DNA from 2 places in the Kitasatospora sp. NPDC052868 genome. Region 1 is predicted to be linked to the other one. Evidence: riboswitches for the same ligand, from Rfam matches in the RefSeq annotation. Region 1 holds a riboswitch; the other holds the start of a gene.
What was found. Region 1 has a riboswitch for S-adenosylmethionine ahead of ACIGZJ_RS01905 (aminotransferase class V-fold PLP-dependent enzyme). Riboswitches for the same ligand answer to the same signal wherever they lie in the genome.
Positions count from the first base shown of each region.

Region 2: another riboswitch for S-adenosylmethionine. It lies ahead of thrC (threonine synthase); the one in region 1 lies ahead of ACIGZJ_RS01905 (aminotransferase class V-fold PLP-dependent enzyme).

Region 1 covers NZ_JBITZW010000001.1:421,916-429,423, forward strand. Annotated here, with positions in the region: gene ACIGZJ_RS01880 (Rieske 2Fe-2S domain-containing protein) at 1-506, opposite strand, end outside; gene ACIGZJ_RS01885 (c-type cytochrome) at 515-1,324, opposite strand; gene ACIGZJ_RS01890 (heme-copper oxidase subunit III) at 1,512-2,132, opposite strand; gene ACIGZJ_RS01895 (hypothetical protein) at 2,526-2,951, shown strand; gene trpD (anthranilate phosphoribosyltransferase) at 3,071-4,147, shown strand; SAM riboswitch class IV at 4,254-4,371, shown strand; gene ACIGZJ_RS01905 (aminotransferase class V-fold PLP-dependent enzyme) at 4,423-5,787, shown strand; gene ACIGZJ_RS01910 (Lrp/AsnC ligand binding domain-containing protein) at 5,798-6,079, opposite strand; gene ACIGZJ_RS01915 (rhomboid family intramembrane serine protease) at 6,121-6,903, opposite strand; gene ACIGZJ_RS01920 (hypothetical protein) at 7,140-7,403, shown strand.
Region 2 covers NZ_JBITZW010000031.1:4,567-12,074, forward strand. Annotated here, with positions in the region: gene ACIGZJ_RS32865 (trehalose-6-phosphate synthase) at 1-1,175, opposite strand, end outside; gene ACIGZJ_RS32870 (glucosyl-3-phosphoglycerate synthase) at 1,214-2,206, opposite strand; SAM riboswitch class I at 2,380-2,513, shown strand; gene thrC (threonine synthase) at 2,531-3,817, shown strand; gene ACIGZJ_RS32880 (MoaD/ThiS family protein) at 3,844-4,122, shown strand; gene ACIGZJ_RS32885 (cold-shock protein) at 4,729-4,932, shown strand; gene groL (chaperonin GroEL) at 5,266-6,888, shown strand; gene ACIGZJ_RS32895 (hypothetical protein) at 7,022-7,384, shown strand; gene ACIGZJ_RS32900 (hypothetical protein) at 7,438-7,508, opposite strand, start outside.

The sequences.
Region 1 (7,508 bases):
ACCAGGGCCATCGAGCCGATGAGGGTGTTGCGGATCATCTTGCGGCGGCCGAAGCCGGACTCGGCGGCGCCGGTCCTGAACTGCTCGATGACGTCCGCGCGGACCTCGTCGTCGGCCTCGATCGGGTGGCGCTCGGCCGGGATCTCGTGGTCCGACATCAGGGTGCGGGCCCAGTGGACCGCACCCGCGCCGATGCAGAACAGCGCGACACCGAGCGTCATGCCCAGCGCGAAGTTCATCGCGCTGATGTTGCCCAGCGGCCAGACATAGACGATCTTGTCCGGGTCGATGGCCACGTAGGAGGCGATGAAGCCCACCGTGGCGAGCATCGAGACCACGAACATCAGCGAGACCTGGCGCTCCGCGCGCTTGGCGGCCCGCTCGTCGATGTCGGTGCGACGCGGTTCGTGGGCCGGCAGGCCCGGGTCGGCGAACGGATCGCCCTGGGCGGCCACCTCGTGGTGCCCGGCGGAGCCGTGCGACTCCGGAAGGTTCTCTTCTGACATGTCCTGGCTCATGACTTCTTGGCCTTGGTGGTGTGGGCGGCGACCCAGATCGCGACCGCGATGAGCACGCCGAGACCGAAGATCCAGCCGAACAGGCCCTCGGTCACGGGACCGAGGCTGCCGAGCGTGAGACCACCGGGGTTCGGCTCATCGTTGGTGGTGTGGCGGACGAAGGCCACGATCTGCTTCTTCTGCTCCTCGGGCATGGTGGTGTCCGGGAACGACGGCATGTTCTGCGGGCCGGTCTGCATGGCCTCGTAGATGTGCTTGGCGTCCACGCCCTCCAGCGACGGGGCGTACTTGCCCTGGGTCAGGGCACCGCCCTGGCCGGCGAAGTTGTGGCACTGGGCGCAGTTGGTGCGGAACAGCTCGCCACCCTTGGAGATGTCCTCGGGGTTGGTCGAGGTGTACTGCTCCGAGGTCGGCGTCACCGGGCCGGGGCCGAGCGAGGCCACGAAGGCGGCCATCTGGTCGATCTCGGCCTGCGAGTAGATGTTCTTCTTGCTCGGCACCTGGGCGCCGGGCTGCTGGGCCGGCATGCGGCCCGTCGCGACCTGGAAGTCGACCGCGGCGGAACCGACGCCGACCAGGCTCGGACCGTCGCTGCTGCCCTGGCCGTTCAGGCCGTGGCAGGAGGAGCAGCCCACGGCGAAGAGCTTCTTGCCCTCATCGATCGCGAGCGACTGCGCGGCGACGTCGGCCTGCGCCTTGTCGGCGGGCGCGAACGCGGCGTACAGCCCCCCGGTTGCCGCCAGGGCGAGAAGTAGGACGACCAGCGCCGCCAATGGGTGGCGCCGTCGTGCGGAGAGCTTTTTCACGGAATAACCCCGGTGTCAGGATCTGGTCGACTGGTGGGTGCACCCGGCGGCCGGTCTGGCCGGCACGAGGCTGCCTGTTCTAGGGCTGCGCGCGCGGTCGGTCGGTGGGAGCGTCGCCACCGGCAAATCGGGCCGTCGCCGGTGAGGGCGGGACCCGGGGCCGGTGGCCAGCGACCTGATCAGCTGGTTACTTGATCAGGTAGATGGTCGCGAAGAGGCCGATCCACACGACGTCGACGAAGTGCCAGTAGTACGACACCACGATCGCGGCGGTGGCCTGCTCGTGCGTGAAGCGCTTGGCTGCGTACGTCCGTCCCAGGACCAGCAGGAAGGCGATCAGACCACCCGTCACGTGCAGACCGTGGAAGCCGGTGGTCAGGTAGAACACCGTGCCGTACGGGTCGGAGGACAGCGAGAGGCCGTCCTTCTTGACCAGCTCGGTGTACTCGAAGACCTGGCCGCCGATGAAGATCGCGCCCATCACGAAAGTGATGACGAACCACGAACGGAGCTTCTTCACGTCCCCGCGCTCGGCGGCGAACACGCCGAGCTGGCAGGTCAGTGAGGAGAGCACCAGGATCGTGGTGTTGACCGAGGAGAAGGGCACGTTGAGGGCGTGCGCCTTCTCGCTCCAGAACTCGGCTCCCTTGACGGAGCGGAGCGTGAAGTACATCGCGAAGAGGGCCGCGAAGAACATCAACTCGGAACTGAGCCAGACGATCGTTCCGACGCTGACCATGTTCGGCCGGTTGACCGATCCGTGCGCGTGCCCGGTTTCTACTGCTGTTGCTGTCGCCACGACGGACATTATGTCGGTCCCTTATTCCGTCTTCACGCCGGGGGGTGTCCCTCGGAGTGTCCGGTGCGTGCGGTATGCCCCCCTGGGGGTCGACGGGGCGTCCGGATAGTGGCTGAGCAGCGGCGTGTCCCTTTTCTGACGGTTCCTCGGAGGGCCCTACGACCCTGATGCCCTGCGTGTCGCTGCACCCCTCCAGGGCCCGCCGGGGCTATGGGGGAGGCCGGATATCGGCCGTACGGGTGGAGTGCGCGGCTCGGGGTGACGGGGCGTCCTCCGCTCGGGCGAGCCGTGGGCGCGGCGGCTTGAGAACGATCGCGCGGGACGGCCTCGGCGGCGGGGGAACGGGAGTAGCATCCGGATCAGGCGAACGTGGTCCGGATCACACTTGAGGGAGCAGGGTCCATGGCGTACACGACCGACGAGACGCTCACCGTCCTCGTCTACAGCGATGACCGCAACACCCGTGAGCAGGTGCTGACGGCGCTCGGCCGGCGGCCCGCGTCGGATCTGCCGGAGCTGTCCTACCTGGAGTGCGCGACCACCCCCGCGGTGCTGCGCGCGCTGGAGAAGGGCGGAGTGGACCTCTGCATCCTGGACGGCGAGGCCGTCCCGGCCGGCGGGCTCGGGCTCGGGCGGCAGCTGAAGGACGAGATCTACGGCTGCCCGCCGGTGCTGGTGCTGATCGGCCGGCCGCAGGACTCCTGGCTCGCGGCCTGGAGCCGGGCGGACGCCGCGATCTCCCACCCGGTGGACCCGATGGCGCTGGCCGAGGCCGCGGCGACCCTGCTCCGGGCCCGGTTGGAGAAGCGCGCCCCGGCCGCCCGCTGAGCGGCGTCTCATTACTAGAGAAGTAGGGCCAGGGCGGGCCGGGGGCACCCCGCCGCTCGATAGGCTGACTCCAGTCCCGGGGACACCCCCCGGGGAACCGAGCAGAGCTGGAGTCGGCCATGGTGAACGTGAACCCTGCGAACGGCGGCAACGACCCCGTGCAGGTGGTCCGCACCTGGCCGGACATCCTGACGGCGCTGCTGCGCGGTGAGGACCTGGACCGGGCCGACACGGCCTGGGCGATGGACCGGATCATGAGCGGCGAGGCCTCCCCGGTCCAGATGGCGGGCTTCATGGTGGCGCTGCGGGCCAAGGGCGAGACGGTCGACGAGATCGTCGGCCTGGTGGACTCGATGTACGCGCACGCCGAGCCGCTGTCCATCCCCGGTCCGGCGGTGGACATCGTCGGCACCGGCGGCGACCGGGCGAAGACCGTCAACATCTCCACCATGGCCGCGATCGTCGCGGCGGCGGCCGGCGCCAAGGTGGTCAAGCACGGCAACCGGGCGGCCTCCTCGGCGAGCGGTTCCTCGGACGTGCTGGAGAAGCTGGGCGTCAACCTGGACCTCTCCGCCCGGCGGGTCGCGGAGGTCGCCGAGGAGGTCGGGCTGACCTTCTGCTTCGCGGCGAAGTTCCACCCCGCGATGCGGCACACCGCCCCGGCCCGCAGCGGCCTCGGGGTGCCCACCGCGTTCAACACCCTCGGCCCGCTGACCAACCCGGCCAAGGTGACCGCGCATGCGATCGGCTGCTTCGACACCCGGCTGGCCGGGCTGATCGCCGGGGTGCTGGCCCGGCGCGGCGCCAGCGCACTGGTGTTCCGGGGTGACGACGGCCTCGACGAGTTGACCATCACCACCACCTCGCGGGTCTGGATCGTGCGCGACGGCGCCGTCACCGAGACCGTGTTCGACCCGCGCGACCTCGGCATCGAGCTGGTCGGCATCGAGGCGCTGCGCGGCGCGGACCCGGCGTACAACGCGGAGGTGGCGCGCCGGCTGCTGGCCGGGGAGCGCGGGCCCGTCCGGGACGCCGTCCTGCTGAACGCCGCGTCGGCGCTGGTGGCGCTGGACCTGACCGACGCGCCGCTCGTCGAGCAGCTGGCGGTCGGCCTGGAGCGGGCCGCCGCGGCCGTCGACTCGGGCGCCGCCCAGGACGTGCTGAAGCGCTGGTCGGAGGCCACCAGCCGGGTGTGACGCGATGGTTGGGGCCCGCACCGGGCAGTCGGCGCGGGCCCTTCGGCTTGTCCGAATGGCGGACCCCTGTTTGACCATCGGGTGGACGCGACCTAGAGTCGTGCCAGGTCATGAGTGACAGCGACAAGCCCCAGCTTGCTGTCCGGCAACCCTCCTTCCGTGGCGGGGTGCCCTGGGTGAGGACCGGGTCACGTGGCGAACCGTCCGCGTGGCAAGCGCGGACACCCGGCATACATGCACTCCCGGGGTCCTTGACCCCGAAGGAGTGCATCCTCATGTCCGTCGCCACCGAAATCTGCGCCCCGCTCGCCGTCCTCGGCCAGGATGTCGAGGTCCCGCTGGCCAGCGGTGAGAAGGTCACCTACGCGGCGCTGGACTACGCCGCCAGCTCGCCGGCGCTGCAGCGGGTCTGGGACGACGTCGCCGCCTACGCCCCCTACTACGGCAGCGTGCACCGCGGCGCCGGGTACCTCTCCCAGCTCTCCACCGACCTGTTCGAGCAGAGCCGCCGGACCGTCACCGAGTTCCTGGACCTGCGCGAGGGCGACCAGGTGGTCTTCACCCGGGCCACCACCGACTCGCTCAACCTGCTGGCGGGCGCCGTCCCGGCCGGCACCCGGGTGTTCGCCTTCGAGACCGAGCACCACGCCTCGCTGCTGCCCTGGCGGCACGCCGGTCTGGAGGTCGAGTACCTGCGGGCGCCCCGCTCGCACGCCGAGGCGGTCGCCGCGTTCGACGCCGCGCTGGCCGAGGCGCCCGAGGGCCCCAAGCTGCTCTGCGTCACCGGCGCCTCGAACGTCACCGGGGAGCTGTGGCCGGTCGCCGAGCTGACCCGGGTCGCGCACCGGCACGGCGCCCGGGTGGTGCTGGACGCCGCGCAGCTGGCCCCGCACCACCGGGTCTCGGTGCGCGAGCTGGGCGTGGACTGGATCGCCTTCTCCGGGCACAAGCTGTACGCGCCGTTCGGCGCCGGGGTGCTGGCCGGCCGGGCCGACTGGCTGGACGCGGCCGAGCCGTACCTGGCCGGCGGCGGCGCCACCCGCACGGTGGCCCGGGAGACCGACGGCTCGGTGGCCGTGCAGTGGCACACCGGCCCGGCCCGGCACGAGGCCGGCTCGCCGAACGTGATCGGCGTCTACTCCATCGCCTCCGCCTGCCGGGCGCTCACCGAGGCCGGCTTCGACGCGCTGGAGGCCCGCGAGCAGCAGCTGATCGACCGGCTCAAGGCGGGGCTGGCGGACGTCCCGCAGGTCAAGGTGCTGAACCTGTTCGGCGCGGACTCGGCCCGGGTGGGCGTGCTCTCCTTCGTCGTCCAGGGCTGGAACAGCTCGCACTTCTCGGCGGCGCTGTCCGCCGAGTACGGCATCGGGGTGCGCGACGGCCTGTTCTGCGCGCACCCGCTGGTGCGGACCCTGCTCGGGGACGAGGACGTGGCGCCGTCCGAGTGCGGGGCGCCCGAGCCGTCGCTGCCGGGTGAGCGCAGCCTGAACGCGATCCGGGTCAGCTTCGGGGCCGGCACCCCGGACGAGCACATCGACCGTTTCCTGACCGCCGTCCGCGAGCTGGTCACGGACGGCGCTGCCTGGACCTACCGCAACGAGGGCGGCCGCTGCGTCGCCGACAGCCGCCGGGACGCCTAGAAGGGGACGCCTAGCCGTCCAGGCCGAGGGCGAAGGCGGCCTCCAGGTCGTGCTGCGAGTAGGTGCGGAAGGCGATCTGGGTCTCGGTCTGGGCCACCCCCGGGACCTTGTTCAGCCGACCGGGGATCACCTCGGCCAGGTCGTCGTGCCGTCGTACCCGCACCATCGCCACCAGGTCGTAGCCGCCGGTCACCGAGTAGACCTCGCTGACACCCTCGATGGCCGCGATCGCCTCGGCGATCTCCGGGATGCGGTCGACGCTGGTCTTGATCAGGACGATGGCGGTGATCACTGTTCGGGCTCCTTTGTGGGGTCCCGCCAGCGTATCGGGCGTCAGCCGGGCCGTCGCGGGGGGCGGGTGGCCAGGGTGCAGGCGTAGAGGAAGCCGGCCGAGAAGCCGATGACGTGGACGAGGTAGGCGACGCCGGGGCCCGCCGAGTGGACCGACCACCACTGGAGGGCGAACCAGAGGCCGAGCACCAGCCAGGCCGGGAACCGCAGCGGCAGGAAGAGCAGCAGCGGGACGAGGGTGGTCACCCGGGCGCGGGGGTGCAGGCGCAGATACGCGCCGAGGACCGCGGCGATCGCCCCGGAGGCGCCGATCAGCACCCGGGTCGAGTCGGCGGAGTGCGCCTCGGCGAGCGCGTAGCCGTAGGTGGCCAGCGAGCCCGCCGCCAGATAGAAGAGGGCGAAGCGGGCCCGGCCCAGCCGCTCCTCCACGGTGGCCCCGAAGACCTGGAGGAAGAGCAGGTTGCCCAGCAGGTGCAGCCAGCCGGCGTGCAGGAAGAGCGCGCTGAGGACCGACAGGGCCGGGTGCTTGCCCGGGGTGGGGGCGGCCGGACAGCCCGGCACCGGATCGGGGGCCTCGGCCAGCTGCTCGGCGTCCAGCGGGCGTCCGGCCAGCAGTTCGGCCGGTACCGCGCCCCAGCGCTGCTCGTACCGCTGCTCGGCGCAGACCCGGCTCTGGCCGGTCCCGTAGAGCGGGTTGAGCCCGGCGGCCGGACCGCACAGGAAGACCAGGGTGTTGAGCGCGATCAGGGTGTAGGTGACGGCGGGACGACGGCCGGCCGGGCGCCCGCCCAGTGCTCCGGTGTGGTCGAGGACCGGGATCGCCATGCGGCCCAGCATCGCGCCGCCCGGCGCGGGCGGCACCGCGCGGTACGGCATGTGGCGTAGGGCCCGTCCGGCCGGTCCGGCGCAGGAGGCGAAGCGGGGGATTCGTCCTGACCGGTGGTCGGGACGGTTGCCCCAGGCAATAGGCTTGGGGCGGGCATTCCCGCCTCCCGCCGCCGACGCCGGGGCCTCGGGGGGAGCGCCTGAGCCCATCCAGGGACCACCCGAGAGGACCCCCGATGACCGTCCCCGCCCTGACCGCCGAGACGCGCTGGCGCTGCACCCTGTGCGGCAACCTGACCCGCTTCGACGTGACCCGCACCGCACGGGTGACCGAGTTCCTGCACTTCGACCTGGCCGGCGACTCCAAGGTCGAGGAGACCGAGGTGCACAGCGAGACCGTCGAGTCGGTGCGCTGTCGCTGGTGCAACGCGGTCGACCAGGTCGAGCTGGTGGCCCGCCCGGGTGCCGAGGGCCCGGAGGCCCCCGCCGAGCAGGCCTGACGCCCGACCCGTGTGGTGGGCGGTGCGCGGCGCGGCCGTCCACCGCACGGGACAATGCAGACAGAGCGCACGGAGTGTGACGCGGGCGGCAGCGGGCCGTACCCC
Region 2 (7,508 bases), on a different contig from region 1:
GCCAGCGACCGCGGGAAGTCGTCGTCGAGGTGCACGATCAGCGGCTGCCAGGTGGGCGTGGCGAACTCCGCGTTGATCTCCTCGGCGAGGCGCCGGACCTCGGCGGTGTACGCCCGGTACTCGGCGAGGTCGGTGCGGGAGGGGTAGGCGAAGGCGATGTGGACGACCTCGTCCCGCCAGTCGGGCCGGGTGCGCAGCAGGTGCCGGTAGGCCTGGAACCCGCGGACGATGTTCTTGCTCAGCTCGGTGCGGTCGACCCGGACGATCGTGCGGCGCCCGCCCACGGCCTCGCGCAGGGTGGCCAGGCGCTCGTCGACGTCCGGGCGGTGGGACCGCTCGCGCAGGAAGTCGGCGTCGGCGCCGAGGGCGTGCACGCCGAGGCGGGTGGTGCGGCCGGTGGCGGCGCCCCCGGTCGGCGGGAGGGTGACGGTGAGGGCTTCGCGGTCGACGGTGGCGCCGAGTTGGTCCGCGCAGCACTCGGCGAAGGCCAGCGCCCAGCGGCGGGTCAGGAAGCCGGCCCGGTCGGAGCCGAGGATGCCGGTCAGGACGGCCTCGGCGACGTCGTCGGGCAGCAGCCGGAAGTACTCGGGCGGGGCCCACGGGGTGTGCGAGAAGTGGCCGATCCGCAGGTCGGGGCGGAGTGCGCGGAGCAGTCCGGGCACGAGCGAGAGGTGGTAGTCCTGGACGAGGACGGCCGCGCCCGGGGCGGCCTCGGCGGCCAGCGCCTCGGCGAAGGCGGTGTTGTACGCCTGGTAGGCCTGCCACTCGGTGCGGAAGCCGGCGTCGAAGGCGGGGGCGGTCGGGGTGGCGTAGAGCAGGTGGTGGACGAACCAGAGGGTGGAGTTGGCGACGCCGTTGTAGGCGCGGGCGAAGGTCTCCGGGTCGATGTCCAGCATCCGGACGGCCTGGCCGCCGACGTCGTGGCCGGCCAGGTCGAGGCGTCCGTCGGGGGCCTGCCGGGCCGCCTGGCGGTCCGCCTCGCCCAGTGCGGCGCAGACCCAGACGGCGTTGGGGTCGTCGATGGCGGAGAGCCCGGAGACCAGGCCGCCGCCGCCCCGCCGGAGGGTCAGGGTGCCGTCCTCCGCGGCGCTGAACGACACCGGCCCCCGGTTGGATGCCACCAGGACGGGGGCGGTGCCGGTCGGACTCGAACGTTCGGTCGTGAGATCGCCCATGGTTGGTACGTTGCCGTGGCTCCGGGCCCGCAAACCCCTCAGCGGGGGAGGTGGCGGTTCACGTACTCGGGGACGGTGTGCATCGGGGGGCGCTCGACGGCGGTGACCGGGTGCGTGTGTGCGGTGAACGCGCGGGTGTCCGGGTCACGGGTGAACTGGGTCAGCCACGGGTGCAGCAGGTCGGCGGAGGCCTTGAGCCGGTGGGCCCGGTCGAGCCGTTCGAGGGCGGTGCGGTAGATGGTGGCGGCCATCCGGCCGAGCGCCTGGCCGTCCTGGTGGCGGTGGTGGCGCACGCCGACGTCCACCTGGGCGAGGGCGTCGAGGCCGGCCGTCTCCAGGGCGTCGACCAGCAGGCCCAGCTCGACGCCGTAGCCGGTGGGGAAGGGCAGCCGTTCGAGCAGCGAACGGCGGGCCGCGTACTCGCCGCCGAGCGGCTGGACGAAACCGGCGAGTTCCGGCCAGTGCAGGTTGAGCAGCGGGCGGGCGACGAGCTCGGTGACCCGGCCGCCGCCGGCCGGCACGATCGCGCCGTCGGTCTCCAGCGGGCGGTCGTACATGGCCTTGACCAGCTGGATCCCGGGTTCGGTGAGCAGCGGGCCGACGATGCCGGAGACGAAGGCGGGGTCGAACTCGCGCAGGTCGGCGTCGACGAAGCAGACGATCTCGCCGCTGGTGGCCAGCAGCGAGCGCCAGAGCACCTCGCCCTTGCCGGGGGCGGCGGGCAGCCGGGGCAGGATGTCGTCGCGGTGGACCACCCGGGCGCCGGCCGCGGCGGCCGCCGCGGCGGTGCCGTCCACCGAGCCGGAGTCGACGACGACGAGTTCGTCGACCAGTGGCAGGCGCTCCATCAGCTCGCGGCGGATGGTCCGGACGATGTCGCCGACGGTGGCCGCCTCGTCCAGGGCCGGCAGCACCACGCTGACGGTGCCGGCCCGGCCCGCCACCCGCTTGGCCTCGAGCAGGGTGCGCACCGGGCGGTCGGCCGCGCTCCAGGAGCGGCGGCGCAGCCAGGACGCGGCCTCCGGTAGCAGCGCGGGGATCGGTTCGGCGGGCACGGGCGCACTCCTCGGCTGGGCGGGTGGGACAGGTCATCTCGCGTGGCGGACGGTCCCGTTCAGGCTTGACGCCTTCGGATACAGTCTTCGTACAGCGGTCGGACCTTCGCACGCCGGGGTCACCGCTGGCACGACCAACAACTTCATAGAGCTCATCCAGAGGGACTGAGGGAACGGCCCGTTGACGTCCCGGCAACCTTCTCGCGCGGCTGTTCGACAGGCCCCGGCGGGACAGGTGCCAATTCCGGCCTGTGGCGCGCCCGCGTCACGGGGAAGATGAGGAGAGAGGCCTCCGCCATCATGGCTATCGACACCGTTGCACCCGCACCCGCATCCGTTGACCTCGGCCCCGCCGCCGCCCTGTCCTGTCGGGAGTGCGGCACCCGGTTCCCGCTCGGTCCGAGCTTCGCCTGTGTCGAGTGTTTCGGGCCGCTGGAGATCGCCTACGACTTCGGCAGCGAGGGCGCCGAGGAGCTGCGCAAGCGGATCGAGGCCGGACCGGCGTCGATCTGGCGCTACGCCCCGCTGCTGCCGGTGCCGGCCGACGTCGCCGGCAAGCCGAACCTGAACCCGGGGTGGACCCCGCTGGTGAAGGCGGACAACCTGGGCCGCGAGCTCGGATTCACCGCCCAGCTGCACATCAAGGACGACTCGGGCAACCCGACGCACTCGTTCAAGGACCGCGTGGTGGCCTGCGCCATCGAGGCCGCGCGGGCCTTCGGCTTCACCACCCTGTCCTGCTCGTCGACCGGCAACCTGGCCGGTGCGGTGGGCGCGGCGGCGGCCCGGGCCGGTTTCAAGTCCTGCGTGTTCATCCCGCACGACCTGGAGCAGGGCAAGGTCGTGATGGCCGGTGTCTACGGCGGCGAGCTGGTCGGCATCGAGGGCAACTACGACGACGTGAACCGCTTCTGCTCGGAGCTGATCGGCGACCCGGCCGGTGAGGGCTGGGGCTTCGTCAACGTCAACCTGCGCCCGTACTACGGCGAGGGCTCCAAGACGCTGGCGTACGAGATCTGCGAGCAGCTCGGCTGGCGGCTGCCGGAGCAGATCGTCATCCCGATCGCCTCGGGCTCGCAGCTGACGAAGATCGACAAGGGCCTGCAGGAGCTGATCAGGCTGGGCCTGGTCGAGGACCGGCCGTACCGGATCTTCGGCGCCCAGGCGGAGGGCTGCTCGCCGGTGTCGGCGGCCTTCAAGGCCGGCCACGACGTGATCCGCCCGGTCAAGCCGGACACCATCGCCAAGTCGCTGGCGATCGGCAACCCGGCCGACGGCCCGTACGTGCTGGACATCGCCCGCCGCACCGGCGGCGCCGTCGAGGACGTCACCGACGCCGAGGTGGTGGCCGCGATCAAGCTGCTGGCCCGCACCGAGGGCGTCTTCGCCGAGACCGCGGGCGGGGTGACCGTCGGCGTGCTGAAGAAGCTGGTCGAGACCGGACAGCTGGACCCGGCCAAGGAGACCGTCGCGATCAACACCGGCGACGGCCTGAAGACCCTGGACGCCGTCTCCGACGCCGGCATGACCGCCGTGATCCGCCCGACGCTGGCGTCGTTCCGCGACGCCGGCCTCGCGTCCGCCTGACCCACCCGCAGCAAGGAGAAGCCCCCATGAGCGCCACCGTCCGCATCCCGACCATCCTGCGCACCTACACCGGCGGCGTCGCCGAGGTGACCGCCGAGGGCACCACCCTGGGTGAGGTCATCGCCGACCTGGAGAACAACCACGCGGGCATCTCCGCCCGCATCCTGGACGACGCCGGAAAGCTGCGCCGTTTCGTCAACGTCTACGTCAACGACGACGACGTGCGCTTCGCGGAGGGCCTGGCCACCGAGATCAAGGACGGCGCCGGCATCTCGATCATCCCCGCGGTGGCCGGCGGCTGCTGAGCCGCCCCTTCCCCGGTCGGCGCCCGGTTCTCCGGCCGCCCGCTTCTTCGACCAGCCGTTCGCGCGTACGGAATTCCGCTTCCCGTACGCGCGGGCGGCTGGTCGCATTCCGGCCGGAATATTTCCCGGTCAAGTCGGAGTAGAGTGTGGCTCAGCCGGGAACAGGGCTCCCCCTCCCCCTTTCACCGGCGGTCGAATCCGTCCGCGCCCGTACCGCCGGTATCCGTCCGGCCGCTGAGACCGGCGCCGGGGCCGTGACGTTGAAACATGTCAGGCCGATGTCAGAATTCTTCAGGGGATTTGGGCAATTCGTCCGCTATGTCCGGCGTGGAATGCGGGAATTTCTCCCGCTTTCACCCGGCCTGTCCCCTGACACCCCTAGCGAATTCCCAGCGGCGGGCTCTGTTGCAGAGGGCGTCGATCCGGATACATTCAGCCGCGGTCGACGCAATCGCCCGTTCATCGGATGCCTCCGATGGGCTCGGCGGGGGATTGCGGCGTGCACGGCTGCGCCCAGGGGGGGTTCCCCGGGCCGGCCTCAACCAGACCCGGGCCCGCAGACCTGCGGGCGCGTGAAGGGCCAGCACAGCACTAGGGGAGTTCGGAATGGCTCAGGGCACCGTCAAGTGGTTCAACGCGGAGAAGGGCTACGGCTTCATCGCGGTCGACGGTGGTGCGGACGTCTTCGTCCACTACAGCGCGATCCAGATGGACGGCTACCGCACCCTTGAGGAGGGCCAGCGGGTCGAGTTCGAGATCTCTCAGGGGCAGAAGGGCCCGCAGGCGGACATGGTCCGCGCGGCGGTCTGACCTTTCCGGTCCCAGGAGTTCGGCTCGGCCCATCGGCTGGTGCACCTCTTGCTTCGCTGCGGGCCCGTACGACACGTCGTACGGGCCCGCAGCCATGTCCGGATCCGGCGCTCCGGGGCGGCCGGTGCGGCTCGCGGGTTGGCGATTGGGCTTGCACTCGCCTACCCGGAGTGCTAATCATTGGCGTTAGCACTCACAGCGTGAGAGTGACAGCGGACCGGGTCGGTGAGGCCCCCGGGAGCGGTAGGGGAAAGGACCCCCGCACACCAGGGCCGTCCGTCGCGGGCACCCCTTGGTCCGAGCAGTCGACCGTGTCCCGGAGGACCACTTCTGATGGCCAAGATCATCGCCTTTGATGAGGAAGCTCGCCGCGGCCTTGAGCGTGGCATGAACCAGCTCGCCGACGCAGTGAAGGTCACGCTCGGCCCCAAGGGTCGCAACGTCGTGCTGGAGAAGAAGTGGGGCGCCCCCACGATCACCAACGACGGTGTCTCCATCGCCAAGGAGATCGAGCTCGAGGACCCGTACGAGAAGATCGGTGCCGAGCTCGTCAAGGAGGTCGCCAAGAAGACCGACGACGTCGCGGGTGACGGCACCACCACCGCCACCGTGCTGGCCCAGGCGCTCGTTCGCGAGGGTCTGCGCAACGTCGCCGCCGGCGCCAACCCGATGGCCCTGAAGCGCGGTATCGAGAAGGCCGTCGCCGCCGTCTCGGACCAGCTGCTGGCCCAGGCCAAGGACGTGGAGACCAAGGAGCAGATCGCCTCCACCGCCTCCATCTCGGCCGCCGACACCCAGATCGGCGAGCTCATCGCCGAGGCGATGGACAAGGTCGGCAAGGAAGGCGTCATCACCGTCGAGGAGAGCAACACCTTCGGTCTGGAGCTTGAGCTCACCGAGGGCATGCGCTTCGACAAGGGCTACATCTCCGCCTACTTCGCCACCGACCTGGAGCGGATGGAGGCGACGTTCGAGGACCCGTACATCCTCATCGCCAACTCCAAGATCGGCTCGGTCAAGGACCTGCTCCCGCTGCTGGAGAAGGTCATGCAGAGCGGCAAGCCGCTCGTCATCATCGCCGAGGACGTCGAGGGCGAGGCCCTGTCGACCCTGGTCGTGAACAAGATCCGCGGCACCTTCAAGTCCGTCGCCGTCAAGGCCCCGGGCTTCGGCGACCGCCGCAAGGCCATGCTCGGCGACATCGCCATCCTCACCGGTGGCACCGTGATCTCCGAGGAGGTCGGCCTCAAGCTGGAGAACGCCGGCGTCGACCTGCTGGGCACCGCCCGCAAGGTGGTCATCACCAAGGACGAGACCACCATCGTCGACGGTGGCGGCGACAGCGACCAGGTCGCCGGCCGCGTGAACCAGATCCGTGCCGAGATCGAGAACAGCGACTCGGACTACGACCGCGAGAAGCTCCAGGAGCGCCTCGCCAAGCTGGCCGGCGGCGTGGCCGTCATCAAGGCCGGCGCGGCCACCGAGGTGGAGCTCAAGGAGCGCAAGCACCGCATCGAGGACGCCGTCCGCAACGCGAAGGCCGCCGTCGAGGAGGGCATCGTCGCCGGTGGTGGCGTCGCGCTGCTGCAGGCGTCCGTCGCCTTCGACAAGCTGGAGCTGGAGGGCGACGAGGCCACCGGTGCCAACATCGTCAAGGTCGCGCTGGAGGCCCCGATCAAGCAGATCGCGACCAACGCCGGCCTGGAGGGTGGCGTCGTGGTGGAGAAGGTGCGCAACCTCCCCGCCGGTCACGGCCTGAACGCCGCCACCAACGAGTACGTCGACCTGGTCGCCGCGGGCATCATCGACCCGGCCAAGGTCACGCGCTCCGCGCTGCAGAACGCCGCCTCCATCGCGGCGCTCTTCCTCACCACCGAGGCCGTCATCGCCGACAAGCCGGAGAAGGCCGCTGCGGCCGCCGGCGGCGGCATGCCGGGCGGTGACATGGACTTCTGATCCCCTCGCGGATCGGCTGGTCTTCGCAGCACGGGCGGTTCCCTTCGGGGGGCCGCCCGTGCGGCGTTTCGCGGGACCGTCGGGAGTCCGGCGCCCGGGCGGGGTTCGGGCCGGGCTTTGGGACAATGGACGGATGGCTGCCACCGCTGACGACATCGAGACCGCCCTGCACAACGCGCGGGCGCTGATCCTCGCCGACCTGACCGCCCGGGACGTGGCGGACGCCGCCGTGGTGTCGCTGGTGGAGAACGCCGTGACGCACCGGCGCTGGTGGCTGGAGCAGTGGCCGGACGGCACCGAGTACGTCCTCGGGCTGGTCGCCCAGGACGTCCAGGACGCGCTGCTGGAGGCGTACGGCCGCTGGCCGCTGTGCGCCGGGTGCGCCGCCGACGGGGACCCGCACGCGCTGAGCGTCGAGCCCGAGCTGGGGCCGGAGCCGCACTGGGTGTGCGGCAAGGAGGGCGCGGTGGTGGCGCCCGTCGGCGGACTCTCCTGATCCCGTGATCCCGCCGGCGTGATCCGAAGGGCAGGCCCTGACGCCGCGGGCGGCTAGGCTTCGAGCCGGCCGAGCTCGGCCGCCAGGTTGGCTCGGGCGGGGGCGTCGAAGCGGTCGCGGGCGG